One region of the Streptomyces sp. NPDC086549 genome, then DNA from elsewhere that is predicted to be linked to it. Evidence: riboswitches for the same ligand, from Rfam matches in the RefSeq annotation. Region 1 holds a riboswitch; each other region holds the start of a gene.

Region 1 (9,367 bases):
CCCCGCCGGCGACGCCGAGCAGGTCGGCCCCTTCGTCGAGCGCGGCACGAGCGAGGGCGGTGACGTCTTCGGGGGCGTCCGGCCGGCCGGTGTCGAGCAGATGCACGCGGGCTCCGAGCTCTTCGGCCTTCGCCTTCAGCCCGAACTGCTCGACCTTCCCGCCCCCGGACTGCGGGTTCATGATGAGGAACGCCCGGGCGGGAGGGGGAGTTTCGTACTCCACGACCTGTACGACGTGCGACCGCGTGCCGCTGAGCGCGACCTTCCCCGTCCACACCGACAGCGCCCACAGGGCCAGCAGCAGGAAGGGCAGCCACAGCAGGTGCGCCACGGCGAAGAGCGCGATCGCGGCGCCGGGCGCGGCGACCGCGACCACGCCCGCGCAGGCCCTGAGCCACCCGCGCCGGGTGAGCGCCCACCACAGTGCCGCCATGCTCACGGCGATCGAGAGAGCCCCGATCAGCACGAGTGCCACCCCGCCGGAGGGCGCGGTCGCGAGCGGTGCGATCACTGTCAGTCCCGCGGACGTCAGGGACGCCCGCGCCGCCCACCGCTGCCGCGCATGCGCCCGCATGTCCAGCCCCGAGCCCGCACTCGCGTTCCGGCCAGGTCCCGCGCCCGTGTCCAAGCTCCGCTCCGCCTTTCCCGCCTCGGTCCGCCAAGGATCAAGCACGTACAAGGATCAAGAACGTAACAGCAGCATGGCAGAGCCGGGGCGCGCCGCGACATGGCGCCGAACGGCTTTGAGCCGCCTTTTCGCGACCGGAAATTCGCGGGGGATCTTTCCAGGGATGGGAACATTCCAATTGGATACGTATGCCGACCGGGGTCTGTTCACGTCTCCAGCGAGCTTTTTTCGACCCGCCCGAATTTTAACTCTTCACCTTCCTTTGCGGCCTTGACGGCTTTTGCCTGCTGATACTTCGGGTAACTTCGCTGAATTTTCGGGAAGCGCTTGCCGTGACGTACGAAACGGCGTCACGATCGCCATCCACCCAGAAATCGAGCGGAGGGAAAAACATGTCCCGGTACGACTGGAACCTGATGCACGACGGAATTGACAGGGCGCGTGCCGCCATCGAGCCGGTCCGAAAGGAAGTCGCCACGCATGCGATTTACCAGCGAATAAGCAGCCGCGAGCACATGGCGATGTTCATGGAACACCATGTGTTCGCGGTGTGGGACTTCATGTCGCTGCTCAAGGCGCTCCAGCGCGACCTGACCTGCGTCGACGTGCCCTGGATCCCCACCGGTTCCCAGGTGGGCCGGCGCCTCATCAACGACATCGTGCTGGTCGAGGAGAGCGACGAACTGAACGGCGGCTTCACCAGCCACTTCGAGCTCTACCGTGCCGGGATGGCCGAAGCCGGGGCCGACACCACCCGGATCGACACCTTTCTCGACCTGATCAAGGAGGGGCACGACGTGCCCTCGGCGCTTCGTGTCGCCCAGGTCCCGGCGCCCGCGGCCGATTTCGTCCGTACCACCTTCGAGATCATCAGCGACCGTCCGCTGCACTGCCGTGCCGCCGCCTTCGCCTTCTCCCGCGAGGACCTCATCCCCGACATGTTCGACCAGGTGCTCCAGAAGGAGGGCACCGACCGCTTCCCGCTCTTCTGCGACTACCTCTCGCGACACATCGAGGTCGACGGCGAGGAGCACACCCCCATGGCCCTGCAGATGGTGGCCGATCTGTGCGGTGACGACGACACCCGCTGGCGTGAGGCGGCCGAGGTGGCGACGGCCGCACTCGAGGCGCGGTCACGACTGTGGGACGGGATCATCGAAGCGATGTCGTAGGCGATGTCGCAAGCGATGCCGTAGAGGTACGTGCATGCGATCATGAGCGCGACCGAGCGGCGGACGAGCGGTGGACGAGCCGGGTGACGGGGGCGCGCGTGGAGATTCGAGCGGTTGTCCGGCGAGGTGTCCGCTTGGGCGCGCGGATCGGCGTGTGGCCCGCGGGGGTGCTCGGCTGTGGATGTCTTGTCGGTGCCTTCGTCTTCCTGACCGGGGGCCGATGGGGGACTGTGCGGACATTCCTCGCTGTGGGTGTCCTCGCCGCACTCGTCAGCATGGCGATAGGCCTGACGCTGGGCGCGGCGGCCGCGCTCGTGTTGGCGATCGCGCCTCGCCGGCTGCTCACGCGTCCCCTGTTGCGGGGGCTGCTCGCGGCACTCGCCGCGGGCGTGCCGCTCGCGGGACTGTTCGTGGTGTCTCTGATCGGGGACGGCTACTCCCTTGCGAGCTACCCCGCTTCGATTCACGTGATCACATGGCTCGTGCCGCTGGTGGTCGCTCTGGTGGTGGCCGTGTACAGCGGTGAGATCGCCGGAGACAGGGCCGTCTCGCGGCCGTCCCGGCCGAAGGGTCACGGCTGAGCTCGAACATGCTGATTTCATGGATCGTTCGCGCAGTCGACTCCTAGCTGGAGACAGGGATGACCGGCATCGTGCTGTTCCACCACGCGCTCGGACTCACGCCGGGGGTGACCGCCTTCGCCGACGAGTTGCGCCGGGCCGGGCACACCGTGCACACGCCCGACCTCTTCCACGGGCACACGTTCGACACGTTGGAGAAGGGCATGGGCTACGTCCAGCGGACCGGCTTCGGTGAGGTGATCGAGCGCGGTGTCCGAGCGGTCGACGACCTGCCCGCCGACGTCGTCTACGCCGGTTTCTCGGTAGGGGTGCTCCCGGCCCAGAAGCTGGCGCAGACCCGGTCCGGCGCGCGAGGAGCGCTGCTGTACTACGCCTGCGTTCCCGTCACCGAGTTCGGCCCGGCCTGGCCGGACGGAGTGCCCGTCCAGGTGCACGGCATGGACGCCGACCCGTTCTTCGCAGGCGAGGGCGACCTCGACGCGGCACGTGCCCTGGTCGCCTCCGCCGAGCAGGCGGAACTGTTCCTCTACCAGGGCGACCAGCACTACTTCGCAGACAGCACACTCGCGTCGTACGACGCGGCGGCGGCCGAGCTGCTGCTCGACCGCACGCTGACGCTTCTGCGGGCAGTGGGTTAGCCGGTGGCAGTGGGGTGACCGTGTCGACCTCTCCACCCCGGGCGGCCGAAGCCGAGCCCGGTGACCGGGGTGTGGTTGCCGGTGAGGTGGCGGGCCGTCATCGGGTCACCTGCGCGGCCTTGGCCTTGGCCTGGACGTGGGCGACGTAGCGGACGGTGAAGACCATCGGGACGGCGAAGCCGGCGATCTGGACGAGTGTGGCGGGGGTGGAGTGGGCGTTGCCGGCGTGCGCGACGAGGGCGAGGACGGCGGCGGTCAGGGTGAACGCGGCGGTCCATACGGCGGTGATGGCGACGTTGGTGCGGATGAACGGCTTGAGGTTCCAGACCTCTTGCGGGGTGGTGCGCTTGGCGATGCCCAGGGTGAACGGCCTGCGGATGGCCAGTGAGGCGCCGGCGATGACCGCGAGGGTGCCGGAGGAGAGGGCCGCGGAGTAGTCGTGCACGCCCGAGTGGGGGTCGGCGAAGGCGATGACGGCCAGTGCGGCGAAGAAGACCGCCGAGCCCAACTCGATGATCAGTGCGTCGAATCCGGTGCCGGCCCGTACCTGCTGGGCGATGAGCGCCACGGCGACCACGAGCGCGGCCAGCGCTGCCCACTGCCAGTCCCCCGAGGGGAGCACGGCGAAGACGATCCAGGGCAGGAACGTGCGCAGGTAGGACATGGTCTGATCTCCCCGTCTCGGTGTCTCTCCTGACATGTCAAAAGTAGAATGTCTAGTAGCGACATGTCAATAGTGGAATGTAGAGTGCAGGGCATGAGCCTCAGACACGCACTCCTGGGCCTCCTCTCGGAGCGTCCCGCCAGCGGCTATGACCTGCTGAAACTGTTCGAAACCTCACTGGCCACCGTCTGGCCGGCCACGCAGAGCCAGATCTATACGGAGCTGACCAAGCTCGCGGCCACCGGACTGATCACGGTAGCGGCCGAGGGGCCACGCGGCCGCAAGGAATACGCCCTCGCCGAAGAGGGGCTGGCCGAACTACGCCACTGGCTGACCGAGACCAGGCCCCAGCGCAACACCCGCAGTGATCTGCTGCTGCGGGTCTTCTTCCTCGGAGTGCTGGAGCCCGAGCAGGCGCGCGCGTACCTGACCGAGCTGACGGAGATGTCCGAGCGGTCGTACGAGGATCTCAACCAGCTCGCGGAGTCCATCGACTGGGACGACGACAACCTCTCCGTCTACGGCCGGATCGCCCTGGAGTACGGCCTGCGCTTCAACGCCATGCGCCGCGAGTGGGCCCAGTGGGCGGCCGACCAGATCGCGTAGGCCGGTGACGTGCCTGGTCCGGACCGGGGCGGATCGCCGTGTACGGCCCGCTCGTCGGCTAGGCCGCGGGCCGGCCCCGCACGGTTTCGGATACGGCCGCCGCTGCGCGGACGAGCGCCGCCGTGGCCGTCGAACGGGACTGCTGTGGCCAGGCGATGGCAAGGACCGACGGCGGTGCGTCCGGGACCGGCAGGTAGACGACGCCCGGGCGCGGATAGCGAGCGGCGACGGAGGCGGGCAGCAGGGGAGTGGGGCCGCCGAGCGCGACGAGAGTGAGCAGTTGGGCGAGGTCGCGGCCCTCGGTGCGGTTCTTCTCGATGAACCGCGGCACCTCGTCGGGGCGCAGGCCGAGGTCGGCGAGGGCCAGGCGGTCGCGGGCGGCGAGCGGATGGGCGGCGGCGAGGGCGGCGACGCGTGGTTCGCCGAAGAGGGTCTCGGAGTCGAGGCCGGTACGGTCGAACGGCTCGTGGACCAGGGCCGCGTCGGCTTCCCCCTGACGCAGCAGCCGCGGGTGTTCATGCCAGCCGCACAGCCGGACGGCGACCGGTAACGCCGCCGGTTCCGACGCGAAGCGCGCCAGGATCGGCTCCAGCAGGCCCGCGTCACCGTCGGCCTTGACGGCCAGGATCAGCTTCGGATCGGCGTCCGCCGCGCGCTGGGCCCGCCGTTCGGCGGCCTGCAGAGCGTCCAGGGCGATCCTCGCCTCCGCGAGGAGCACCGTTCCGGCCGGGGTCAGCGCCACGCTGTGGGTGCTCCGCTCGAAGAGGGCGACGCCCATCTCCGTCTCCAACTGGCGGACCGCACGGGACAGGGGCGGCGGTGAGATGCCCAGCCGCTCGGCGGCACGGGTGAAATTGAGCTCCTCGGCGACCGCGACGAAGTAGCGCAGCGGGCGGGATTCCATGATCTCCCCCTCCGGGCCGTCTGATGGACCGTCCGATGGGCCGTCCGATGGGCCCTCCAAGGTCGGTATTACTTTGAGGGTAACAAGCGCTAGCAGATCGGTACTTCAGTTCGCGTGCGCCACGCAGCAGGCTCGACGGCATCCGACAAGCCCCTTTCCTGGAGTCGTTGATGATCGTCGTCACCACCCCCACCGGCCAGATCGGCCGACAGGTCCTCGACCACCTCGTGGACGCCGCGGACGGAACGGAGGGAATCCGGGTGATCGCCCGTGACCCGGCTCGGCTCTCCGCGCGGGTGCGCGAGCGTGTCGAGGTCGTACGGGGATCGCACTCCGACGCCGCCGTCCTGAAGGAGGCATGTACGGGCGCCGACCGCCTGTTCTGGCTCGTGCCCCCGACACCCGGGGCCGACAGCGTCGAGGGCCACTTCCACGACTTCACCGAGCCCCTGTGCGAGGTGATCGGGCACCAGGGCGTCGAGCGGGTCGTCGGCGTCTCGACCCTGGGCCGCGGAGTGGCGAAGAACGCCGGGCAGATATCGGCTTCGCTCGCCATGGACGAGGCGATCATGGCCACGGGCGTGCACTACCGGGCGCTGTGCCCGCCGTTCCTGATGGAGAACCTGCTGAGCCAGGCCGAATCGATCCGCGACGCGGGTGTCTTCTTCCTGGCGGTGGCGGAGGACCGCGTCCTGCGCACCTGTGCCACCCGCGACATCGCCGCCACGGCGGCCCGGCTGCTGCTCGACGGCTCCTGGACCGGGCAGCAGGACGTCCCGCTCGTCGGCCCCGACGATCTGTCCGCCGAGGACATGGCCCAGGTCGTCTCCGAGGTCCTGGACCGTCCGGTGCGTCTCCACCGCACCGGCAGCGCGGACTACAAGGCGACGGTGCTGCGCTTCGGCGCGAGCGAGGCCTGGGCGCAGGGCCTGGCCGACATGACGGAGGCCCTGAAGGACCAGGGCTTCTACGGCGCCGCCCAGCCGAGCACCCCCGAGTCGGCACCTACGGGCTTCCGCCAGTGGTGCGAGGACGCGCTCAGGCCCGCCGTCCTGGGCTAGCCCAGGGGGCGGGCAGAGGTCCGGGGCTTTGGCGGGCAGCGGTGTCGCCGGAACGCGCGCCGCCGCCGACTTCCTCGCCGGACTCGACTCGACCCGACCGCGACGGGCACGCGCCGTGTGCGTCCGCGTGCCTCGGCCGGGCGCCCAAGGCGTGGGCGGTGGCGGAGTCGGAGGCCGCGCCGGGGCACGAGCGTCACCTCGTCCCGAGCGTGGTGCCCAGTGCCACGTTCCAGCGTCCCGCGCGGCCTGTGAACTCCGTTGCGGACAGGGGTGGTACGTCGACGCGCCAGAAGGCCGACTCGGGTGCGCCGAGCGCGCACACCGTCACGGCGCGGACGATTTCCGGTTCCACCACCGCCACGGTGAGGCCGGAGAACCGCGCGGCCTCGTCCAGCCAGCGCGAGATGCGCAGGCACAACTGGTGGACGGACTCCCCGCCGTGCGGCGCGGCCAGTGGGTCCGTGAGCCAGCGAGCCACCTCCTCCGGCTCGGCCGCGCCCACTTCGTCCAGTGTGCGGCCCCGCCATCGGCCCGGGTCCAAGCCGTCAAGTCCGGGTGACGCCGCGGCGTCGAGGCCGAGCTCCGAGGCCGTCTCCCGGCAGCGGACGGTGGGGGAGACGAGCGTGCGGTCGGCCGCGGGAAGTGCGCCGGCGGCCGAACGGGCGCGGAGTGCGCCGGCGGTGTCGAGCGAGCATCCGTCGTCGAAGCGGGCCTGACGGAGCGATGGGTTCAGCGCCGGTGAGATCAACATCACTCGACTGGTCATTCATCCGCTCCGATCCTCATGCACCGCTGTCCTGGCCGAAGATGACGGTGCGGAGAGGGCCCTGGGCGCACTTCCGGCCACGTTGTGCGCCCTTGGCCGCACCCCCTGCTCCGCGGTACCGTCACTTCGATATCGACGACGGTCCGCGGAAGCCGGTGGAAGTCCGGCACGGTCGCGCCACTGTAAGCCCGGTTCGCACTCCTGGGGTGCGTTCGGGTGAGTCAGACCCGCTCCGTTGTCCTGTTGCACCACCGAGACGGGACGCGAGTTCCCCAGGAGGTCCTGCCATGGCGCAGTCCGCTGTCCAGCCGACCGTTACCCCCACCGTCACGCCCGCCAAGCTGCCGATCGGCGCGATCGTCCCCTGGGCGGTCTTCTTCGGCATCCTCATGCTGGTCCTGCTCTACTTCGTCGGCGCCGAGCAGGGCGCCACGTCCGTGATGTCCGGAGACAATGTGCACGAGTGGGTGCACGACGCGCGTCATCTGCTCGGCTTCCCCTGCCACTGACGGCGGCGAGGGAATCCACGAGCCCATGAACTCGGCAACTGTCAGAAATCTGTTGGTGCGTGGCATGCTCGCGGGACTCGCCGCGGGCCTGCTCGCACTCGTCGTCGCCTACTTCCTCGGCGAGCCGCGCGTCGACTCGGCCATCGCCTACGAGGAGGCACACTCCCACGAGCACGGCGTGGAGGCGGTCTCCCGGACCATGCAGTCCACCGGTGGCCTGACCACCGGTGTCCTGGTGTACGGGGTCGCGTTCGGCGGCATCGCCGCCCTGGCGTACTGCTTCGTACTCGGCCGCATCGGTCGCTTCGGGCCGCGCGCGAGCGCGCTGCTGCTGGCGGCCGCCGGTCTGGTCGCCGTCTACGTGGTGCCGTTCCTGAAGTACCCCGCGAACCCACCGTCCGTCGGCGACCCCGACACCATCGGCAAGCGGACGACTCTCTACTTCCTGATGATGCTGCTCAGCGTGTTGCTCGCGGTTGCCGCCGTGATCGTCGGCAAACGTCTCGCGCCACGCCTGGGCAACTGGAACGCCACGCTCTCCGCGGCCGCGTTCTACGTCCTGGTCGTTGGACTGGCCTACGCCTTCCTGCCTGCGATCAACGAGGTCCCGAAGGACTTCTCGGCCACGCTGCTGTGGCAGTTCCGCTTGGCGGCCCTTGCCATCCAGGCCACCTTGTGGACCTCCTTCGGGCTCGTGTTCGGTGTGCTCGCGGAGCGCGAACTGCTCCCCAAGGCCGCGGAGTCGAACACGGCACAGGCGCACACCCCGGCGAACGGAAGCCGAGCGACCGCGGCTCCCCGCCCCTGACGGAGGCCGCTCTGCGGGGAGTCCGGGCGCTGCCTGCCCGTGCTCCCCGCGGTTCCCGTGGTTCGGTTGGGGTGTCAGTCCCGCCAGTAACCGTTGGCGGCGGCGATGGTCTGGAACTCGAGTGCCACGACCTGCGCCGCGTGCATGAGGCTTTCGGGGGCGGTGGAATAAGTCGTTCGCCCGCCCTTGAGGACGTCGAGATCGGGCTGGATGTTGTGGATGGTGTGCCGGGCCAGGGTGAGCGCCAGGGCACGGCCCTCTTCCGGGGTCTTGGTGATGAGGGATCCGCCGGGGATCAGGACCATGCCTTCGTCAGGTACTCGGCTCATGACCGCAGTGTCAGCAACCCTCCAGGAACTGGTGTGCACGGACACGACGGGGTGCTCCGCAGGGGTGAATCGGGCCGTGGGTTCATACCGCCGTGCTCGGGGCGGCCGCTGTTCTCACTCGGTGGCGCGCAGAGCGACCCAGGTGTCATGGGCCACGACGCCGTCCGCAGTCACGCCCTTGGCGCTCTGGAAGCTGCGGACCGCCGCTTCCGTGGCGGAGCCGAATTCGCCGTTCACACCGGTACTGCCCACGTCGTAGCCGCGCTTGGTGAGCATGCACTGCACCTGCAGCACACGCTTGCCGCTGTCACCCGGGCGGGTGCGGCCGTTGCCGGCGTAGTACGTGCAGTCGGCGATCCAGGGCGGAGTTCCGGGGTCGGCGGATGCGGTGCCGGGGGACTGGGCCGGGGTGGCGGTGGAGCCGGTGTCGCCGGCCCGGGTAGTGGGGGAGCTGGGTCGGCCGGCGGGGGCGGACGGGGAGTCCTCGGGCTGCGCAGTGCCGTCGTCGGTGACGCCGGCGCGTCTGCTGGACGCGCCCGCAGCGGACGCCCGGTCCGACACGCCGGGTGCGACGGACAGGGCGGTGCCGTCGGACAGCCGGCCGGGCCGGGTACCGGCCTGCGAAGCGGTGTACTCCGGCGAGGCGGCGGTTGCGGGGCCGCCGCCCTCACGCATCAGCACCAGGACGCCCGCGGCAACGG
Region 2 (9,367 bases), on a different contig from region 1:
GCCATCGCGAGATGCGGAAGTTCCGTGCGGTCCGCCGCGGCCCCACTCAACCAGTGCACCCTCGGATCCCGCCTGAACCACGAATCCTGACGGCGCGCGAAGCGCTTGGTGGCGCGGACGGTCTCGGCCCGCGCTTCGTCGTCGGTGCACTCCCCGGAGAGCGCCGAGAGCACCTGCTGGTAGCCGAGCGCGCGCGACGCCGTACGCCCCTCGCGCAGGCCCTGCGCCTCCAGCGCGCGCACCTCGTCCACGAGCCCCGCCTCCCACATCCGGTCGACCCGGCGAGCGATGCGCTCGTCCAGCTCGGGGCGGGCCACGTCGACGCCGATCTGGACGGTGTCGTAGACGGAGTCGTGGCCCGGGAGGTTGGCGGTGAACGGCTGGCCGGTGATCTCGATCACCTCGAGAGCCCGGACGATACGACGGCCGTTGCTGGGCAGGATCGCCCGTCCGGCGTCGGGATCGGCGGCGGCAAGACGCGCGTGCAGCGCCCCGGAGCCGCGCAGCGCGAGCTCCGCCTCCAGCCGGGCCCTCACCTCGGGGTCGGTGCCGGGGAACTCCAGGTTGTCGACGGCTCCGCGGACGTACAGGCCGGAGCCGCCGACGAGGATCGGCCACCGCCCCTGGGAGAGCAGGTCGTCGATCCTGGCGCGGGCCAGCTTCTGGTACTCGGCGACGGAGGCCGTGACGGTCACGTCCCAGATGTCCAGCAGGTGGTGCGGGACGCCCGCGCGCTCCTCCGGCGTCAGTTTGGCGGTACCGATGTCCATCCCGCGATAGAGCTGCATCGAGTCGGCGTTGACGACCTCGCCGCCGAGTTGCTGGGCCAGAAAAACGCCTAGATCGGACTTTCCGGCCGCAGTGGGACCGACGACGGCGATGACTCGGGGGGCGGGGGATGCGCTGCTCACCGCACCAGTCTCGCAAACGCCACGGCCGCGTCTCGAACGAGTTACGTGACGGCCCGTCGTCGACGTCGTTGCCCGTTGCGAGGTGCCGGCCGCCGGTTTCGAGTGGCGGTGACCCGGGCGACGCAAACGGACGCTCCGGGTGACGCGGGATTTCGCCCGCACGAGTAACGTATGGAGTGGAAATGGGCGTGTTTGCGCGACTTCTGGGGAAGTCGAAGGCGACGGAGGCGGTCTCGGCCGCCGAGGCACAGGCCGGCGTGGAGCCGGGCGGGGCCGAGCCGGAAGAAGCGGTGAAGGAAACGGTGAAGGAATCGGCGGACGAAGCTGCGGGCAAAGCTGCGGAGAACGTGGAGGAGAAGGCGGAGGAAGCGGCTGAGGCGACGGAGGCGGCAAGGGACGGCGACGAGGACGCGGCGGGATCCGGGGCCGTCGTGGCCGGGAGTTCCGCCGCCGTGAGCGCCGAGATTCCGAAGCAGCAGTCGGCCGTGGAGGCCGCCGACGACGAGGCCGGTGACGGCGCCCGCACATAGCTGCCCCGCGAAGGAAGAGGGAAGGTGGATCATGCATCTCTTGGACAACTTGAAGGCCAAGCTCGTCCCTGCCAAGCACAAGGTGTCGGATCTCGCGCACCAGCACGGGGACACGATCGACAAGATCCAGCACGGTCTCGACAAGGCCGCGAAGGTCGTCGACGAGAAGACCAAGGGCAAGTACAGCGACAAGATCCACACGGGTACGGGCAAGGCCAAGGGCGCCATGGACCGGCTCGCACACAAGAGTGGCCCCGAGCAGGGCGACGGCACGACGCCGCAGTCCGAGACGCCGCCGCCGGCTTCCTGAGCGGCGTATGGATCGGCGGACGGCCGACGAGCGTGAGGGCTCCCGGCCGCCCGCCGCCCGCCTTCCGACCGCGCGGCCTATGACCAGGCGGCGACCATGTACCCCACCCCGTACGGCGCGTCCTCGTACAGCAGCGCGCCAGTGAGGCTCGCGCCCTCGGCCGCGCCCGTGAGGACCTGCCAGGGGGCACGGCCGGAGGCCTTCAGCCCCTGGGCCAGCTCGGCGTCGAGAAACTTCAGCGCCGCCAGGTCCGCCGAACCCAGCGCACGCGCGACCTCGGCGTCGAAGGGTGCCGCCCGCTCGTCCAGGTAGCCCGGCGCCTTCACCGTGCGGCACGCGCTGGCGTCGCCCATCACCAGCAGCGCCACCCGCCCGGCCTGTGCCCCGATCTCTCTTCCGGCTTCGATGCACCGCTCGGGCGCGAGCGTTTCTCCCACACCGAGACCCTCGATCGGGGCACCCGCCCAGCCGGTCCTCTCCAGCAGCCACGCGGCCACGGCGAGCGACGGCGGCAGCTCGCGCTCGGACTCCGCTCCCTGCTTCGGGCCCAGCCGTACGTCGAGGTCGACGCCGAAGCCGCGGAAGGAACCCCGGGTGCCCTGCGGATGGCGGCCGCGCCCGCTCCGCCCTGCGGGCCCGACGACCACCAGCCGGTCGGGCCGGGCGGCCGCGAGCACCCCGAGCGCGTCCGTGCACGCGAAGCGCGCCGCGTCCAGCTCGGACGCGGCACCCGCGGCGACGACGGGCACGAGGAGCGGCGGGCAGGGGCAGACTGCGGCGGCGACAAGCACGATCGGCAGCGTAACGCCGTACAGCGTCCCGGCGTCCCTCCCCGACGTGCCCTCCTGTCGGATCGGTCGCAGCCGCAGGGGCTCGTCGGATCAGTCGCAGCCGCAGGCGCTCGTCGCGGCCGGGAGCGGCGCCGGGACGCCGATCTTCGGCAGGCCGAGCATCACGCCGGCCGGCTTCGCCGCCTCCGCCGCGTTGCGCTTCTCCCACGCGTCACCCGCGCGCGTGCGGCGCACGTCGAGGACGGCCCCCTCGGCGAGGAGGTGGTGCGGGGCGGCGTAGGTGATCTCCACGGTGACCACGTCGCCGGGGCGTACTTCCTGCTCCGGCTTGGTGAAGTGGACCAGGCGGTTGTCGGCGGCGCGGCCGGAGAGGCGGTGCGTGGCACCGTCCTTGCGGCCCTCGCCCTCGGCGACCATCAGCTCAAGAGTGCGGCCGACCTGCTTCTTGTTCTCCTCCCAGGAGATCTCCTCCTGGAGGGCGACGAGGCGCTCGTAACGCGCCTGGACGACCTCCTTGGGAATCTGGTTCTCCATGGTGGCGGCCGGGGTGCCGGGGCGCTTGGAGTACTGGAAGGTGAACGCCTGCGCGAACCGCGCCTCGCGCACCACGTGCAGCGTCTGCTCGAAGTCCTCCTCGGTCTCGCCGGGGAAGCCCACGATGATGTCGGTGGTGATCGCGGCGTGCGGGATGGCGGCGCGGACCTTCTCGATGATCCCCAGGTAGCGGTCCTGGCGGTAGGAGCGTCGCATCGCCTTCAGGATGGTGTCCGAGCCGGACTGGAGCGGCATGTGGAGCTGCGGCATCACGTTCGGCGTCTCGGCCATGGCCGCGATCACGTCGTCGGTGAAGTCGCGAGGGTGCGGGGAGGTGAAACGGACCCGCTCCAGGCCCTCGATGCTCCCGCAGGCGCGCAGCAGCTTGCTGAAGGCCTCGCGGTCGCCGATGTCGGAGCCGTACGCGTTGACGTTCTGGCCGAGCAGCGTGATCTCGGAGACGCCCTCGCCGACCAGGGCCTCGATCTCGGCGAGGATGTCGCCGGTGCGGCGGTCCTTCTCCTTGCCGCGCAGCGCCGGGACGATGCAGAAGGTGCAGGTGTTGTTGCAGCCGACGGAGATCGAGACCCAGGCCGCGTACGCGCTCTCCCGGCGCGTCGGCAGCGTGGAGGGGAACGCCTCCAGCGACTCGGCGATCTCGACCTGCGCCTCTTCCTGGACGCGGGCACGCTCCAGCAGGACCGGCAGTTTGCCGATGTTGTGCGTACCGAAGACGACGTCCACCCAGGGCGCCTTCTTCACAATCGTGTCGCGGTCCTTCTGTGCCAGACAGCCGCCGACCGCGATCTGCATCCCGGGGCGCTGGGCCTTCCTCGGCGCGAGGCGGCCGAGGTTTCCGTAGAGCCGGTTATCGGCGTTCTCACGCACGGCGCAGGTGTTGAAGACCACGACGTCCGCGTCCCCGTCGGAGCCCTCGGGGGCGCGCACGTACCCGGCCTCTTCGAGCAGCCCGGACAATCGCTCGGAGTCGTGGACGTTCATCTGGCACCCGTAGGTGCGGATCTCGTAGCTCTTGGGTGCTTGAACGTCCACTGCGGGGCTCCGGTCGCTGCTGCTGGTCATGGGTCAAGGGTAGGCGCTCCCCGGGGCCCGGCTGCCGGAGACCTTGATCGGTGGCTCACGGCGCCCGGCGCCCGACGCCCGGACCGTGGCCTGCCCGGCCCCCGGACAGGTCGCTCGTTGCTCCGCGGTGAGCTGTCGGGTGGTGCTTTGCCGTGCCGGGCGAGCGGATTGGTGCCGCTGTCCGCGCTCCGGACACGTACGGTTCCGTCGTCGCCGAGGCTCGCCACCCTGTGGCCGTCGGGGCTGAAGGACACGCCTTGCGCCGTGCCGTCGTGGCCCGCAGCACCACGGGCTCGCCCGTGCCGTCGGCGCGGCGCACACATACGGCGCCGTCGGTCGAGGCGCCGGCGACCCGTCGGCCGTCAGGGCCGAAGACGACTCCCGCCTCGCGGGCGCGGGCGGTCTGGACGACGGCGAGGGAGGTCAGGACCGTCAGGGCGGCCGCCACCGCCGCGAGTCCGGTGAGAACCGCTCTCCTGCGGCGTCTGCCGACGGCCCGTTGCCGAGCGGCCTCGCACGGTCGGTGGTCGAGGGGACGCCCAGCCCCCTCTCATGTCCTGACGGGTTCAGTGCGCAGCGGGAACTGCCCGCCCCGACCCGGAGGTCGCGGGCTTCGGATGCAGCAGCCGCTCGGCCAACTCGCCGAAAAGCAGGCCGAAGCCGCCCCACAGGACGGTCTGGATGGCCGGCGCGGAGAGCCGGAACCGCCACAGCAGGGTGGCCGGGAAGTCCTTCGGCACCTCGTTGACGACCGGCAGGAAGGCGTACGCGAGGCCGGTCACGAGGACGAGGCCGGACAGCAGCAGCGCGGTCGCCCGCAGGGAGAAACGGCCCACGCGGCCGAGCGCGAAGCAGAAAGCGAGCGCGGCGATGCCGCCGAAGGCAACGCCGTAGACCAGGACGCCGGTGGCGCGACCGGCGGTGGAGCGCAGGGAGCGGAGTTCACGGGTGTGCGGCGCCCCTGGCGTCAGTGGCAGGGGAAACCGAGCAGGTGACGGGCGTCGTGGACCCACTCGTGGACGTCCGTGCCGTTGAGCACGGACGTGGCGCCCTGCTCGGCGCCGACGAAGTAGAGCAGGACCAGCATCAGGACACCGAAGAAGACCGCCCACGGAGCGATCGTCTTCAGCGGCAGCTTGGCGGGAACGACGGGGGTGGTGGCTGTCGGCTGGGCGACGGTCTGCGCCATGGCAGGGCCTCCTCTGGGAGTTCGCGTCCCATCTCGGTGGTGCACAGGACGACGGCCACGGGTCTGACTCACGAGCCGCCCAGGGCGCTCGCTCACAGTGGCGCGACCGTGCCGGACTCCCACCGGCTTCCGTCGTACCGTCGTCGATACCGGACAGACCGTATCGCGTGACGCGTGCATGTCCAAGACCGCGTCACCGGGCGTGATCTTCCTCTCCCGGTCATGGACCGACGCGGCGCCGGACCTCGGAAGCCGTCCGGCGGCGCGGCGGCGTGATGGTGTAGAGGTCGAGAATGTCCGGCAGGGGAACGACGCCGGGGCCGCCCGCGCGCACCCAGGCAGCGATGTCCTCGGTCGCGTCCGGGTCGTTGACCAGACCCAGCCAGACCGGCCGGGCTCCGGCAGCCCGGCCGGCGGCGGAGGGTTGTACGACGATGACGTTGGCCTGCTCGCACACGTCGAGGCAGGCGGAGACGCGCACGGGCACCTCGGCACGCAGACGTGCGGTCTGCGCCGCGTGATCGACGCCGGACACCTTGGGACTGCCGCAGCAGCAGTCCCTGCACACGACGACACGGCTCGGCGCCGGGTCGGCCGCCTCCGTGGCCGCCGCCTCCGTGGCCGCCGCGTCCACGGCCGCCTCCATGGCCGCCTCGTTGTCGAACGCCTCTTCCGTCGGCTTGCCGGGCACGCCGAATCACTCCCCTCCCGGGGAGATCCGCCCCGGTGTCCGTCGAGGAGGCGACCGCGTGAGTCTCCTGGCTCTCGGGTCGTCGCCCGTCCCGGCCTTCCCGCCCGTCTGGGGGCAGTGGCCTGTCGGGACTTCGCTCACCGATCACAGTGGCGGGACCGCGCCGGATTCACACCGGCTTCCTCGGACCGCCGTCGCCCTGTCACCGATCATCATTCCATCCGGGGTGCCGTCGTCATGGCACCAGTGTTCGGTCCGCGGAACCCTGGGGCCTGAGTACGGATACTCAGGCGGCATCCGGCCACCGACGCGGCCTGAAGTCGCCGTGGGTCAGGTCACGTTGGGATGCGGCCGGATTATGTGGGTCCACTGTGCGGACCATGGCATGCTCATGGCCCGTCACCGAGTTACCGGCCAGTACGACACGTCGCTCGCCGTCCGCCGGTACCTCCTTGCCACCCCCACCCTCAGGACTCACCTTGCGCAGACGCACGAGGCACACGCATGCCCTCATGCCCGCCTTCGCCGTGACCGCCCTCCTTTTCGCCGCAGGCTGCTCCTCGCCCGCGTCGCAGGCCGAGCAGCCTGCCGCCGCCCGAAGCCAGGAGACCCAGAGCCCGGACGACACCGCCACGGACGCGGCGTACCACTCGCTCACCGTCGCCGCCGCTCCCACCGCCACCGCCACCGCGGCGGCGGGTCCGGCCGGCTCGGGCAGGCCGGCGCACAAGACCACGCTCGCCATCAGTTCGTACGACAGCAGGACCCGACGGGCCGTCATCTCCCAAGGGAAGAAGTCGACTTCCCCCTCCCCGCCGGCCACGTCCCCCTCGGCCTCCTCCTCGTCCGCCTCCTCCCCCTCTCCCAGCGCCTCCGCCGCCCAGCACGAGGCCGCCGTGGGTGACGTCATCGCGAGCGCCCCGGCGCCCGGTGCCCCGGACGGTCTGCTCGCCAAGGTCACCAAGGTGATCGGCGAGACGGACAGGGGAACAGAGGTGCAGACCGAACCCGCCACGCTCAACGCCCTGCTCGGCGACGACACGGCGAAGGGCACCGTGCCCGTCGACCCGGCCTCCTTCGACGTCGACAAGCTGTTGCCCGACGTCAAGGTCTCCTGGTCCAGGGCCGGTGATGTGCACGTCGGCCCCAAGGGCGCCACGGTGCCACTGGGCAGCCTGCGGCTCGACGTCTCCGCCGAGGTGCCAACGGCCGAGGGCGCTCCGGTGTCGGCAGCGGCCTCGGTGTCCGGCTTCGTACAGGTCGCTCCGCAGGTCGACTTCAGGTACGGCGGCGAGGGCACCGACGCCGCGCCCGGCTCCGCGTACCTGGGCGTGTCCGGCGACTGGACCTCCGGCTGGGCCGTCAAGGGCCGTGCCGCCGCCTCCACCACCACGCCACTGCGGATCCCCTTCGCGAAGCTGCACGCCGACCCGGTGCTGCAGGTCGGCCCCGTCCCGGTCGTCGTCAACCTCGACCTGACCTGCTACTTCCAGATCAGCGCCGACGGCAAGGTCACCGTCGACGTGGAGCAGAGCCTCAAGGGCGACTTCAAGGCCGGCGGCACCTTCGGCGCGGGCAAGGGCTGGACGCCGGTGAGCGCCTCCGACATGACGAGCACACCGGTGCGGACCTCGGTGACCACCGCCGGGAACGTGAAGACCGCGCTCGGCGCCGAGGCCTCGGTCGGTCTCTACGGCACCGTGGGTGTCACGGCCGACCTGGCGCCGTACCTGCGCGGCGAGGCCTCCGGGACGGTGCAGGCATCGTCGGACACCACCGGAGCGAAGACCACCGGCACATGGGGCCTGTACGGCGGCGTGGACCTGTCCGGCACCCTGCGCCTGCAGTTGTCCGTCTTCGGTACCCCCGTCCTCCAGCGGAGCATTCCGCTGGGCGTGCTGCACCGTGAGTGGCAGCTGGCGGGCGACTCGCTCTGAGGCGACGTCAGGCGCCGCCGGGTATCCATCCCTGGCGGCGCAGGACGGCCGACACGTCCGGCGCCTCGTAGTGCTCGCCCTTGAGGACCTTGCCGTCGGCCCGTCGGGCGACCTGGCCGTCGGGCCCCAGCTTGCTCATGTTGGAGCGGTGGACCTCGGCGATCACCGCGTCCAGGTCGATGCCGTGGACCAGGGCCGTGCCATAGGCCACGTAGACCACGTCGGCCAGTTCGTGCGCGAGCCGGTCGAGCGGGCCGACGACCGAGACCTCGGCGACCTCCGCGGCCTCCTCGGCAAGCAGGTCCCCGCGGTGCGCGGCCAGCTCGGGGGACACCTCCGTCGGCCTGTTGCGGGTATCGAGGCCGAAGGCCAGGTGGAACTCACGGACGAGGTCGGCGGGCGAGGAGCTGGTCATGCCGCGACTCTAGCGGCCGCCACCGACAACGCCCGCCGTGAGCCCGGCGCTGGTCAGGACTCCGGACGACTGGCAGGATCGCGCGCATGTCCAAGGTGTTCCCCCGTATCGGCAGGCGCCGGGCGCTCCAGGGCGCGGCCGCCGGCTTCGTCGCCTTCGCGCTGCTGCTGTGGTGGCTGCTGCCCCTGGGCGAGGAACCGCCGGGCGGGACGATCGTCTTCAGCACCGGCACGCCCCGCGGGGTCTACCAGGAATACGGCGAGCGGCTGCGCACCGAGCTGGACAGGGACATGCCGGGGCTGACGGTGAAGCTGCTGAACAGTGCCGGTTCCCAGGAGAACGTGCGGCGGGTGGCGACCGGGAAGGCCGACTTCACCATCGCGGCGGCCGACGCGGTGGAGGCGTACGAGTACCAGCACCCCGGCGGTGCCGGGCAGCTGCGCGGTGTGGCCCGGCTGTACGACGACTACGTGCAGCTCATCGTGCCGCGCGACTCGGACGTGAGGACCGTCTCCGACCTGAAGCACAAGCGGGTGTCCATAGGGCTGCCCAACTCGGGCGTGCGGCTGATCGCCAACCGGTTGCTCAGGGCCTCGGGGATCGACCCCGAGAAGGACATCACGCCGGTGTCCGACGGCATCGACACCGGGCCCGACGGGCTGGAGCAGGGAAAGATCGACGCGTTCTTCTGGTCCGGCGGGCTGCCGACGAACGGGCTGGCGCAGCTGACCAGGACGTTCGACTTCAGGTTCGTCCCGATCGACGGTGACCTGGTCACCAAGCTCCACGCCGAGGGCGACGAAGCGCGCTACTACCGGGCCACCAACATGCCCGAGTCGGCCTACCCGTCCGTCCAGCAGGGGTCCACGGTGGCGACCATCGCGGTGTCCAACCTGCTGATGACCCGCAAGGACATGGACCCCCGGCTGACCGAGTGGGTCACCCGAACCGTCATCAAGAGCCGCGACGACATCGG
Region 3 (9,367 bases), on a different contig from region 1:
CGTCATCTACTGGACCGCGGGCGTCGCCCTCCAGATGGGCGGCCCCCAGGTCTCGCTCGGCACCATCGTCGCCTTCGTCTCGCTCCAGCAGGGTCTGTTCCGCCCGGCCGTCAGCCTGCTGTCGACCGGCGTCCAGATCCAGACCTCGCTCGCGCTCTTCCAGCGCATCTTCGAATACCTCGACCTGCCCGTCGACATCACCGAGCGGGACCTGCCCGTCCACCTCGACACCGTCAAGGGCGAGGTCCGCTTCGAAGGCGTCGAGTTCCGCTACGACACCGACAACGACACGGTCGCCCCGGTCATCGACGGCATCGACATCGCCGTCCCGGCGGGAAGCAGCCTGGCGGTCGTCGGCTCCACCGGCGCCGGCAAGTCCACGCTCGGCTACCTCGTGCCCCGGCTGTACGACGTCACCGGCGGCCGCGTCACCCTGGACGGTGTCGATGTCCGCGACCTCGACTTCGACACCCTCGCCCGCGCGGTCGGCGTCGTCTCGCAGGAGACGTACCTCTTCCACGCGTCGGTCGCCGACAACCTCCGTTTCGCCAAGCCGGACGCCACCGACGAGGAACTGCACGCGGCGGCCGAGGCGGCCCAGATCCACGACCACATAGCCGCGCTGCCCGACGGCTACGACACGGTCGTCGGCGAGCGCGGCCACCGCTTCTCCGGGGGCGAGAAGCAGCGCCTGGCCATCGCCCGCACCATCCTGCGGGACCCGCCGGTCCTCATCCTCGACGAGGCGACCAGTGCCCTGGACACCCGTACCGAGCACGCCGTCCAGGAGGCCATCGACGCCCTGTCGGCCAACCGGACGACGCTCACCATCGCGCACCGGCTGTCCACCGTCCGGGCCGCCGACCAGATCGTGGTCCTCGACTCCGGGCGCGTGGCCGAACGGGGCACGCACGACGAACTGCTGGAGCTCGACGGGCGGTACGCGGCCCTGGTCCGCCGGGACGCGCAACTGGAACCGGCAAGATGACGATATGCCAGGTTTGGTGAGATATGCGGGTTAACGTGCCCGCATGCAGATGAACACTCCGCCACGGAGCACGATTCGACTGACGCGCCGGGGCAAGCTCGTCCTCGTCGTGACCTGCGCCGTCGTGGCCGGCACCGCCGTGGCGGTGCCGCTGCTGAACCTGACCAGCGGCGGCGACACCAAGCCCAGGACCCTGGTGATCCCGGAGGGCTGGCGCGCGAGCCAGGTCTACGACGCCGTGGACAAGGTCCTCGCCCTGCCCGCGGGCAGCACCCTGAAGTCCCTCGGCAAGGCCGGTCTCAAGCTGCCGAGCGACGCCGAGGGCAACCCGGAGGGCTACCTCTTCCCGGCGACGTATCCGGTCCGGGACAAGGCGACCCCGCAGTCGCTGCTGCAGTACATGGTCGACACGGCGAACCAGCGGTTCAACGGGGCGCCGCTCGCGGCCGGTGCGCAACGCAACGCGATGAACGTCTACCAGGCGGTCACCATCGCGAGCATCGTCCAGGCCGAGGCGGCCTCGAAGGACGACATGGGGAAGGTGGCCCGGGTCATCTTCAACCGGCTGGCGCGCGGCATGCCGCTGCAGATGGACTCCACCATCAACTACGCGCTGAACCGGAACACGCTCACGACGAGCACGGACGACACCCGTGTCGAGAGCCCCTACAACTCCTACCAGCGCATGGGCCTGCCGCCCACGCCGATCGACAACCCCGGCGAGCAGGCTATGCGCGCCACGATCAACCCGCCGCCGGGGGACTGGCTGTACTTCGTCACGGTCAAGCCGGGCGACACCCGCTTCACCGCCGACTACGCGGAGCACGAGCGCAACGTGGCCGAGTTCAACGAGCAGCAGCGGACCAGGGCCTCGCAGCAGAACCAGAGCCCGCAGCAGAGCCAGAGCCCGCAGCAGAGCGGGACTTCGCAGCAGAGCGGGAGTTCCCAGGGGGAACCGAGTCCGGCGCAGGAGCCCTGGACCCCGCGGTCCTCGACGTGACCCGACGGAAGGCCAGGCGCACGACCCGACGGGACATCACGCGGCGACCGGCTCCGTGGCCAGTAGTCGCCTGATGTCCCGTACGGCCGCGCGCCCCGCCCGGTTGGCGCCGATGGTGCTCGCCGAGGGGCCGTAGCCGACGAGGTGGATCCGCGGATCGGCGACCGCGCGGGTCTCCTCGACCCGGATCCCGCCGCCCGGCTCGCGCAGCCGCAGCGGGGCCAGATGATCGAGGGCGGCCCGGAATCCGGTCGCCCACAGGATCACGTCGGCCGCGACATGTCGCTGGTCCCGCCACTCCACCCCGTCCGGAGTCACCCGGTCGAACATCGGCAGCCGGTCCAGGACCCCGTCCCGGAGCCCCTGCCGAATCGCGTCGTTGAGCGGCAGCCCCGTGACCGAGACCACACTCCTGGGCGGGAGGCCCTGCCGCACCCGCTCCTCCACGAGCGCGACCGCGGCCCGCCCCACGTTCTCGTCGAACGGCCCCTCGCGGAAGACCGGCGGCCGCCGGGTGACCCAGGTGGTGGCGGCCGCGTACGGGGCGATCTCCAGGAGGTGCTGGGTACCGGACGCGCCCCCGCCGACGACGACCACCCGCAGTCCGGCGAACTCCTCGGGCCCCGCGTACTGTGCGGTGTGCAACTGCCGCCCGCGGAACGTCTCCTGGCCGGGACAGCGCGGCCAGAACGGCCGGTCCCAGGTGCCGGTGGCGTTGATCAGCGCCCGCGTCGACCACGTCCCGTCCGAGGTCTCCACGAGCAGCCGCCCGTCCCCTCCCTCGCGCACGGCCGTGACGTCGACGGGGCGCCGTACCCGCAGGTCGAAGGTGCGCTCGTACGTGTCGAAGTACTCGGCGATGACCTCGGCCGACGGCCGCGCCGGATCGGCGTCCGTCAGCTCCATGCCCGGCAGCGAGTGCATACCGTGGACCTTGCCGTACGTCAGCGACGACCAGCGGAACTGCCAGGCACCGCCGGGGCCCGGGGAGTGGTCGAGCACCACGAAGTCGCGGTCCGGCTCGAAACCGGTGCGCCGCAGGTGATAGGCGCTGGACAGACCGGCCTGCCCAGCGCCTATGACGACTACCTCGACCTCGCGCGTGTTGTTCACGTTTCTACGAACAGCGGGGTGATCGTGGAACTTCCCGAAGCAACATGCGGCCGAAAGCAGCCAGGAGGCGAGGCCAACAAATCCGGGCGGCTGGGTCAGGATGGTGGCATGTCAGATGCCTTCACCACACGCGTGCTCAACGTCGCCACCGGTTCCCAGGAAAGGATCGTCGACCTCACCGGCGACTGCGCGGCCTTCCTGCGCGAGACGGCGGGCGGTCGCGACGGTCTGCTGAACATCTTCGTCCCGCACGCGACCGCCGGCATCGCCGTCATCGAGACGGGTGCCGGAAGCGACGACGACCTCCTGGCCGCCCTGCACACCCTTCTCCCCGCCGACGACCGCTGGCAGCACCGCCACGGCAGCCCCGGTCACGGCCGCGACCATGTCCTTCCGGCGATCGTCCCCCCGCACGCGACCCTGCCGGTGCTGGGCGGGCGCCTGGAACTGGGGACCTGGCAGTCGGTTTGCCTGGTGGACACCAACAAGGACAATGTCAACCGTCAGGTTCGACTGAGCTTCCTGGGCTGAGCACGATCGTCCAGTTCGGGCTCACCGGTCCTACGAATGCCGACGTGGGCCCGCGCTCGAACGGCAGGACGAGCTACCGGCCTTCAGCCGGGGCGAAGAGCGGAGGAACGCGGGCCTCGATGAGGTGGGGGCCGGGTTCGGTGAGGGCCTTGGCGAGCTGGGCGGCGAAGTCCTCGGCGGTGGCGGCGCGGGAGGCGGGCACCCCCATGCCCCGGGCGAGTCCGGTGAAGTCGAGGTCAGGCCGGGACAGGTCCAGCAGGTCCCGGCGGGCTTGCCGGTTACCCGGACCGGCCGGGGCCGCGATCAGGCGTTCGTACTCCATCTCCAGGACGGAGTACGACTGGTTGGCGTAGACGACGGTGGTGACGTCCAAGCCCTCGCGGGCCATCGTCCACAGCGCCTGGAGGGTGTACATGGAGCTGCCGTCGGCCTCCAGGCACACCACCGGCCGGCCGGGGCAGGCGATCGCGGCGCCGACGGCCAGCGGCAGGCCCTGGCCGATGGCGCCGCCGGTGAGGGTCAGCCAGTCGTGGGGCGGTGCCCCGGCGGTGGCCGTGGGCAGCCACAGGCCCGAGGTGTTGGCCTCGTCCACCACGATCGCCCCCTCCGGCAGCAGCGCCCCCACGGCTGCGGCCACCGTCTCACCGGTCAGCTCGCCCGCAGGCAGCTCCGGCCGGGCCCGGGCCGCCGTGGTCGCAGTCGCGCGCGGCAGCAGCGCGGCCAGCTGGGCGAGGGCGTCCGCGGCGTCGTCGCCCGGGGCGGCCAGGGAGTGGACGTGACAGTCGCGGGGGGCGAGGAGACCGGGTGTCTCCGGGTATGCGAAGAAGGACACCGGGGACCGGGCGCCGACCAGGACCAGATGCCGTAGGCCGCGGAGCTGGGCGCTTGCGCTCTCGGGCAGGTAACCGAGCCGCTCGACGGCGGGCAGGCCCGCGCCGCGTTCCAGGTCCGGGATCCCGGCCTCGCCGGCGATCCTGAGCACGTCCGCCACCTCGGCGGTCGCGGCGGGCCGGACCAGGTATGCGGGTGTCTGCCGTACGGCGGTCAGTGACTCGTCACCGGCGTACTCAGGGGGGATCTCCGTCCCGGCCAGAACGTTTCGTGCCCCTACGGCGTCGGCCAGCAGCGCCTCGGTGTCCGCCATCGCATCTCCTTCCTCTCTCCCTCCTCGGCCCGTGTCCGCCTCCGATCCTGGCCGTGTACCCACCCCGGGGGAGGGGGTCGTCCGGCCCTCGCCCCGGGGCCATGTGGACCGGCGTGTGTTCCGAACAGGTCCTCAAAGAGCGGCACAGGTGCGGGTTCTGCCCGTTAGGCCGTGCGCTGTCCTGCATCGGCCCGGCAGGAATTCCCGGCGGGCGGCTGTCTGCCGATGGCGGGGTGTGGCAGGATGCCGGCGACGGATGCGGAGGAACTCCGGTGCGGGCCCGAGGGCCCAACTCCGGGGCGGGCCCGCCACTGTGACCGGGGAGCCGCCTCCCGCTCATGGCCACTGGCAGCCGGTGCGAGCCGGCCGCTGGGAAGGCCGGGAGCCGGCGCCGGTGCCCGCGCCGTACAGCTCGGGTACCGAGATCCGGGAGCCAGGATATTCCGGCCGTCCCGCAGCCAGGCACTGTCCGCCTAGGCGCGGCTCGTTCACGGCGGCGTGGAGAACCGCCGACAGCGGAAGGACTTCCTTCATGGTGCCCTCGTCCGGCTCCGATCCCAACCGCCGGCCTGCTGCCGATCCCACGCGTCGGCCTGCGGCCGACCCCGCCGCCGGCCTGCGGCTGGAGCGCACCCTGGCCGCGATCACCGCCGCGGACCCCGGCGCCCTCACCGCGGCCCGTGACCGCCAGGACCACCTGACCAAGCCGCCCGGCTCGCTGGGCCTGTTGGAGGAGGTGTCGGTCCAGCTCGCGGGTCTGGCGGGAAGCTGTCCGCCGCCGATGCCGGAGCCGGCTGCGGTGGCCGTCTTCGCCGCGGATCACGGTGTCCACGCCCAGGGCGTCAGCGTCTGGCCGCAGGAGGTGACGGCCCAGATGGTCGCCAACTTCCTGGCCTCCGGCGCCGCCGTGAACGCCCTGGCCGCTCAGACCGGAGCCAGGGTGGTCGTGGTGGACGTGGGCGTCGCAACTCCGGTGCCGGACTCGGATGCGGCCCCGGACAGACTGCTGCGACGCCGGGTCCGGGCGGGCACCGCGGACATGACCCGTGCCCCGGCGATGACCCGCCAGGAGGCCATCCACGCCATCGAGGTCGGCATCGGTGTCGCCGCGGACCTCGTCGACGACGGCTGCCGCTGCCTGCTCACCGGCGACATGGGCATCGCCAACACCACCGCGTCCGCGGCACTGATCGCCGCGTTCACCGGCGCGGACCCGGACGACGTCACCGGTCACGGAGCGGGAATCGACGACACGACCCGGCAGCACAAGGCGGGCGTGGTGGGCAAGGCTCTCGACCTGCACCGGCCGGACCCGCACGACCCGGTCGGCGTGGTCGCGGCGGTCGGCGGCCTGGAACACGCCGCGATCGCCGGGTTCGTGCTGGGCGCCGCAGCCCGCAGGGTCCCGGTGATCCTGGACGGGGTGATCGCCTCGTCGGCGGCCCTGGTCGCGGCGGCGCTGTCACCGGATGCCTTGGCCGCCTGTCTGGCCGGACATCGGTCGGTCGAGCCCGGGCACAGCATCGCCCTGCGTCATCTCGGACTGCATCCCCTGGTCGACCTGGGGTTGCGGCTCGGTGAGGGCACCGGCGCCCTGCTGGCCCTGCCGCTGGTACAGGCGGCCGTCCGTGCCCTGCGCGACATGGCTACGTTCGACTCCGCCGGGGTCTCGGGCGAGAACGGCTGAACCGGCCCGCCGGACTCGGGCGCCGCAGGGGGCACCGGTCCGGCCGGCCTGTTGCTGCCGGGTGGTGTGGACAAACCGATCGGCGTCCTCACCACCCGGCTCGGGCCGCTCACCAAGATCGCCGACGAGGTGCTGTGCATGGCCCTGTCGCACCGAAGAGATCCACGAGGCGCTCGACGAGGTCTGCCGTCGGCGCCGGTATCGCCCCCGGTCATGGCGCCCAATTTGGTTACGGTAGCGTAAGTTACGGCACCGTAAGTACGGGCCCCGGACCCGGCGACCATCCCTGCGAGGACCCATGAGCACACCCCGGACGAGGACCGACCTGCCCTGGCTGATCCAAGGTGGAATGGGGGTGGGGGTGTCCGGCTGGCGCCTGGCTCGTGCCGTCGCGCGTACCGGGCAGTTGGGCGTCGTCTCCGGTACCGCCCTGGACACCCTGCTGATCCGGATGCTGCAGGGCGGGGACCCCGGCGGCCACCTGAGGCGAGCCCTGGCCGCCTTTCCCGTACCGGAACTCGCCGATTCCATACAGGAGCGCTACTTCGTCGAAGGAGGGATCGGCGCCGGCGAGCGGTACGCGGCCACACCCCGGCTGACGGCCGACGAGACGTGTCCGGCCCGAGGGCTGACGGTCGTCGCCAACTTCTGCGAGGTGTGGCTCGCCAAGGAAGGCCACGATGGACCCGTCGGCGTCAACTACCTGGAGAAAGTCCAACTCGCCACGGTTCCCGCCATGTTCGGCGCGATCCTGGCCGGCGTGGACTATGTGCTGGTCGGTGCCGGTATTCCCGCCCAGATCCCGGGCATCGCGACCCGGCTCGCCCAACTGCGCCCCGTCACCGCGCGATTGGACGTCGACGGTGACGACAAGCCCGTGGAGCTGAGCTTCGATCCGGCCTCGGTGCTGTGCGGTGCGCAGCCGGGGCCCCTGCGCCGTCCCGACGTCCTGGCCATCGTCTCGCTGCCGGCCCTGGCTTCGTATCTGAGCCGTTCCGAGCAGACCACGCCGGACGGCTTCGTCGTCGAAGGGCACCGCGCCGGCGGGCACAGCGCGCCGCCACGCGGACCGATGCGCCTGGACGAGCAGGGCGATCCCGTCTACGGCCCCCGGGACACCCCGGATCTCGCGAAGATGGCCGCCCTCGGCCTGCCTTTCTGGATCGCCGGCGGCCAGTGCGGACCGGAACATCTCCGCCGGGCACGGGCATTGGGTGCGGCGGGAGTCCAGCTCGGCAGTGTCTTCGCGCTCTGCGAGGAGTCCGGCCTTGAACCGCGGTTGCGGCGGGAGCTGGTCGAGCGTGAGCTTCACTCGGAACTGACCGTGCACAACGACCCTGCGGCCTCTCCGACCACGTTTCCGTTCAAGGTCGCCGACCTGCCGGGCACGTTGGCCGACCCCGGTGTGAGAGAGGCCCGCCGCCGGGTCTGCGACCTCGGCTATCTGCGCACTCCCTACCGCACGGAGCGAGGCGCCGTCGACTATCGCTGCCCGGCGGAGCCGGCCGCGTCGTACGTCCGCAAGGGCGGTGCCGCCGAGCAGACGGAAGGCCGGCAGTGCCTGTGCAACGGGCTGCTGGCTGCGGTCGGACTCGGCCAGCGCCGTCCGCGTGGCGTGGTCGAACCTCCGATCGTCACCATCGGCCAGGACCTCGGCTTCCTGCGGCGGATGACCCCCGAAGGCCGGCCGTACAGCGCGGAGTCGGTGGTGCGATGGCTGTCCGCGGGCCTGGTGGAAGCGTCCGTGTGAGCGGTGCCCCGGGAGTGTGGCCGGTCCCCGGTCCCCGGTCCGCAGCCGCTGACCGGGGACCGCGCTGGACCGGCGGAGGCCGTCCGGTCTCGCTGCAGATGCACTCGGTCATGACTTCGGTGACAGTCGGCTGATCGGTGGCCCGCCGCCGAGCGCGGTGTGGCCGACGGATTCGAACAGTTCGGCACCCAGCATTCCGGGCCCGTCCATCGCGGCAACAAACCGGGATAATCGAGGCGACGGATGCCGTTGACTTTCTTCGGGTAACGAACGATTCGTGGGGGCCGGGCCGAGGCCCAGCGTCATGGGTGAAAGTAGTGCGGATCTGCGTACCGTGCTAAACTTAGTGACAGTTGCAGTTGTGGTTCCCGAAACTTCAAGTGCCTCGGCGATCGTATATCGTCGGGCATTTTTGTATCTCCGGTGCTTATCCGGACGGGGTTCATTGTGGCAACGCAGGGGTTCACACGGTGTGGGCCCGCGGGCACTGCCCCAAGGGGATATGAAATGGCTACTGGCACCGTCAAGTGGTTCAACGCGGAAAAGGGCTTCGGCTTCATCGAGCAGGACGGTGGCGGCCCGGACGTCTTCGCCCACTACTCGAACATCGCCACCCAGGGCTACCGTGAGCTCCAGGAAGGCCAGAAGGTGAACTTCGACATCACGCAGGGCCAGAAGGGCCCGCAGGCGGAGAACATCACTCCCGCCTGACGTCGAAGCGTATGAGATATCTGGGGCCCCGCCTTATGGTGGGGTCCCAGATATTTGTTTTTGCATTCCGGTGGAATTTTATTAGTCTCACATCCGGCCCGTTCTTGCAATTCATCCGGCTCGTTGCTGTCGGGAATTCCTCGATGCGTGCCCTGTCGAGGAAGGTTCTCCATGAGCCGTTCAGCTCGCACGAATGACCGTTTCCGCCCACAGGGTCAGGGGCGCCCCGGCACCCGTCCGGGCGACACCGGGCGACGTCCCTCCGCACCACAGGGAGAGTTCGCGCTGCCGGTCACCGTCACCCCGGCCCTGCCCGCGGTCGCGAGCTTCGGTGAACTGGACATGCCAGCCGAACTGCTGAAGTTGCTCACCAGTCTCGGCCTGAACGAGCCGTTCCCGATCCAGGCCGCCACGTTGCCGAACTCCCTCGCGGGGCGCGACGT

The links. A riboswitch is a leader RNA that binds a small molecule or an ion and turns the genes downstream of it on or off. The one in region 1 is predicted to bind cobalamin.
Region 2: it holds a riboswitch for cobalamin, as region 1 does, so the genes downstream of both, ACIPSA_RS40370 (CbtB-domain containing protein) here and ACIPSA_RS25445 (CbtB domain-containing protein) in region 1, are expected to answer to the same signal.
Region 3: it holds a riboswitch for cobalamin, as region 1 does, so the genes downstream of both, cobT (nicotinate-nucleotide--dimethylbenzimidazole phosphoribosyltransferase) here and ACIPSA_RS25445 (CbtB domain-containing protein) in region 1, are expected to answer to the same signal.

What each region holds. Positions count from the first base shown of each region.
Region 1 is NZ_JBIVBS010000008.1:178,824-188,190, reverse strand. It holds gene ACIPSA_RS25490 (diacylglycerol/lipid kinase family protein) at 1-574, opposite strand, end outside; gene ACIPSA_RS25485 (DUF3050 domain-containing protein) at 1,021-1,800, shown strand; gene ACIPSA_RS25480 (hypothetical protein) at 2,049-2,381, shown strand; gene ACIPSA_RS25475 (dienelactone hydrolase family protein) at 2,441-3,019, shown strand; gene ACIPSA_RS25470 (hypothetical protein) at 3,117-3,683, opposite strand; gene ACIPSA_RS25465 (PadR family transcriptional regulator) at 3,777-4,289, shown strand; gene ACIPSA_RS25460 (LysR family transcriptional regulator) at 4,348-5,193, opposite strand; gene ACIPSA_RS25455 (NAD(P)H-binding protein) at 5,364-6,254, shown strand; gene ACIPSA_RS25450 (histidine phosphatase family protein) at 6,448-7,020, opposite strand; cobalamin riboswitch at 7,117-7,270, shown strand; gene ACIPSA_RS25445 (CbtB domain-containing protein) at 7,308-7,529, shown strand; gene ACIPSA_RS25440 (CbtA family protein) at 7,555-8,337, shown strand; gene ACIPSA_RS25435 (hexameric tyrosine-coordinated heme protein) at 8,412-8,666, opposite strand; gene ACIPSA_RS25430 (protein kinase) at 8,781-9,367, opposite strand, start outside.
Region 2 is NZ_JBIVBS010000018.1:45,712-55,078, reverse strand. It holds gene miaA (tRNA (adenosine(37)-N6)-dimethylallyltransferase MiaA) at 1-911, opposite strand, end outside; gene ACIPSA_RS40395 (hypothetical protein) at 1,094-1,441, shown strand; gene ACIPSA_RS40390 (antitoxin) at 1,473-1,751, shown strand; gene ACIPSA_RS40385 (class III extradiol dioxygenase subunit B-like domain-containing protein) at 1,829-2,542, opposite strand; gene miaB (tRNA (N6-isopentenyl adenosine(37)-C2)-methylthiotransferase MiaB) at 2,633-4,159, opposite strand; gene ACIPSA_RS40375 (CbtA family protein) at 4,726-5,136, opposite strand; gene ACIPSA_RS40370 (CbtB-domain containing protein) at 5,127-5,348, opposite strand; cobalamin riboswitch at 5,385-5,525, opposite strand; gene ACIPSA_RS40365 ((2Fe-2S) ferredoxin domain-containing protein) at 5,569-5,994, opposite strand; cobalamin riboswitch at 6,100-6,224, opposite strand; gene ACIPSA_RS40360 (hypothetical protein) at 6,552-7,976, shown strand; gene ACIPSA_RS40355 (hypothetical protein) at 7,984-8,391, opposite strand; gene ACIPSA_RS40350 (TAXI family TRAP transporter solute-binding subunit) at 8,478-9,367, shown strand, end outside.
Region 3 is NZ_JBIVBS010000012.1:7,110-16,476, reverse strand. It holds gene ACIPSA_RS31820 (ABC transporter ATP-binding protein) at 1-988, shown strand, start outside; gene mltG (endolytic transglycosylase MltG) at 1,032-1,988, shown strand; gene ACIPSA_RS31810 (NAD(P)-binding domain-containing protein) at 2,025-3,101, opposite strand; gene ACIPSA_RS31805 (YjbQ family protein) at 3,210-3,632, shown strand; gene ACIPSA_RS31800 (acetolactate synthase large subunit) at 3,706-4,776, opposite strand; cobalamin riboswitch at 5,038-5,220, shown strand; gene cobT (nicotinate-nucleotide--dimethylbenzimidazole phosphoribosyltransferase) at 5,309-6,463, shown strand; gene ACIPSA_RS31790 (nitronate monooxygenase) at 6,762-8,213, shown strand; gene ACIPSA_RS31785 (cold-shock protein) at 8,721-8,924, shown strand; gene ACIPSA_RS31780 (DEAD/DEAH box helicase) at 9,096-9,367, shown strand, end outside.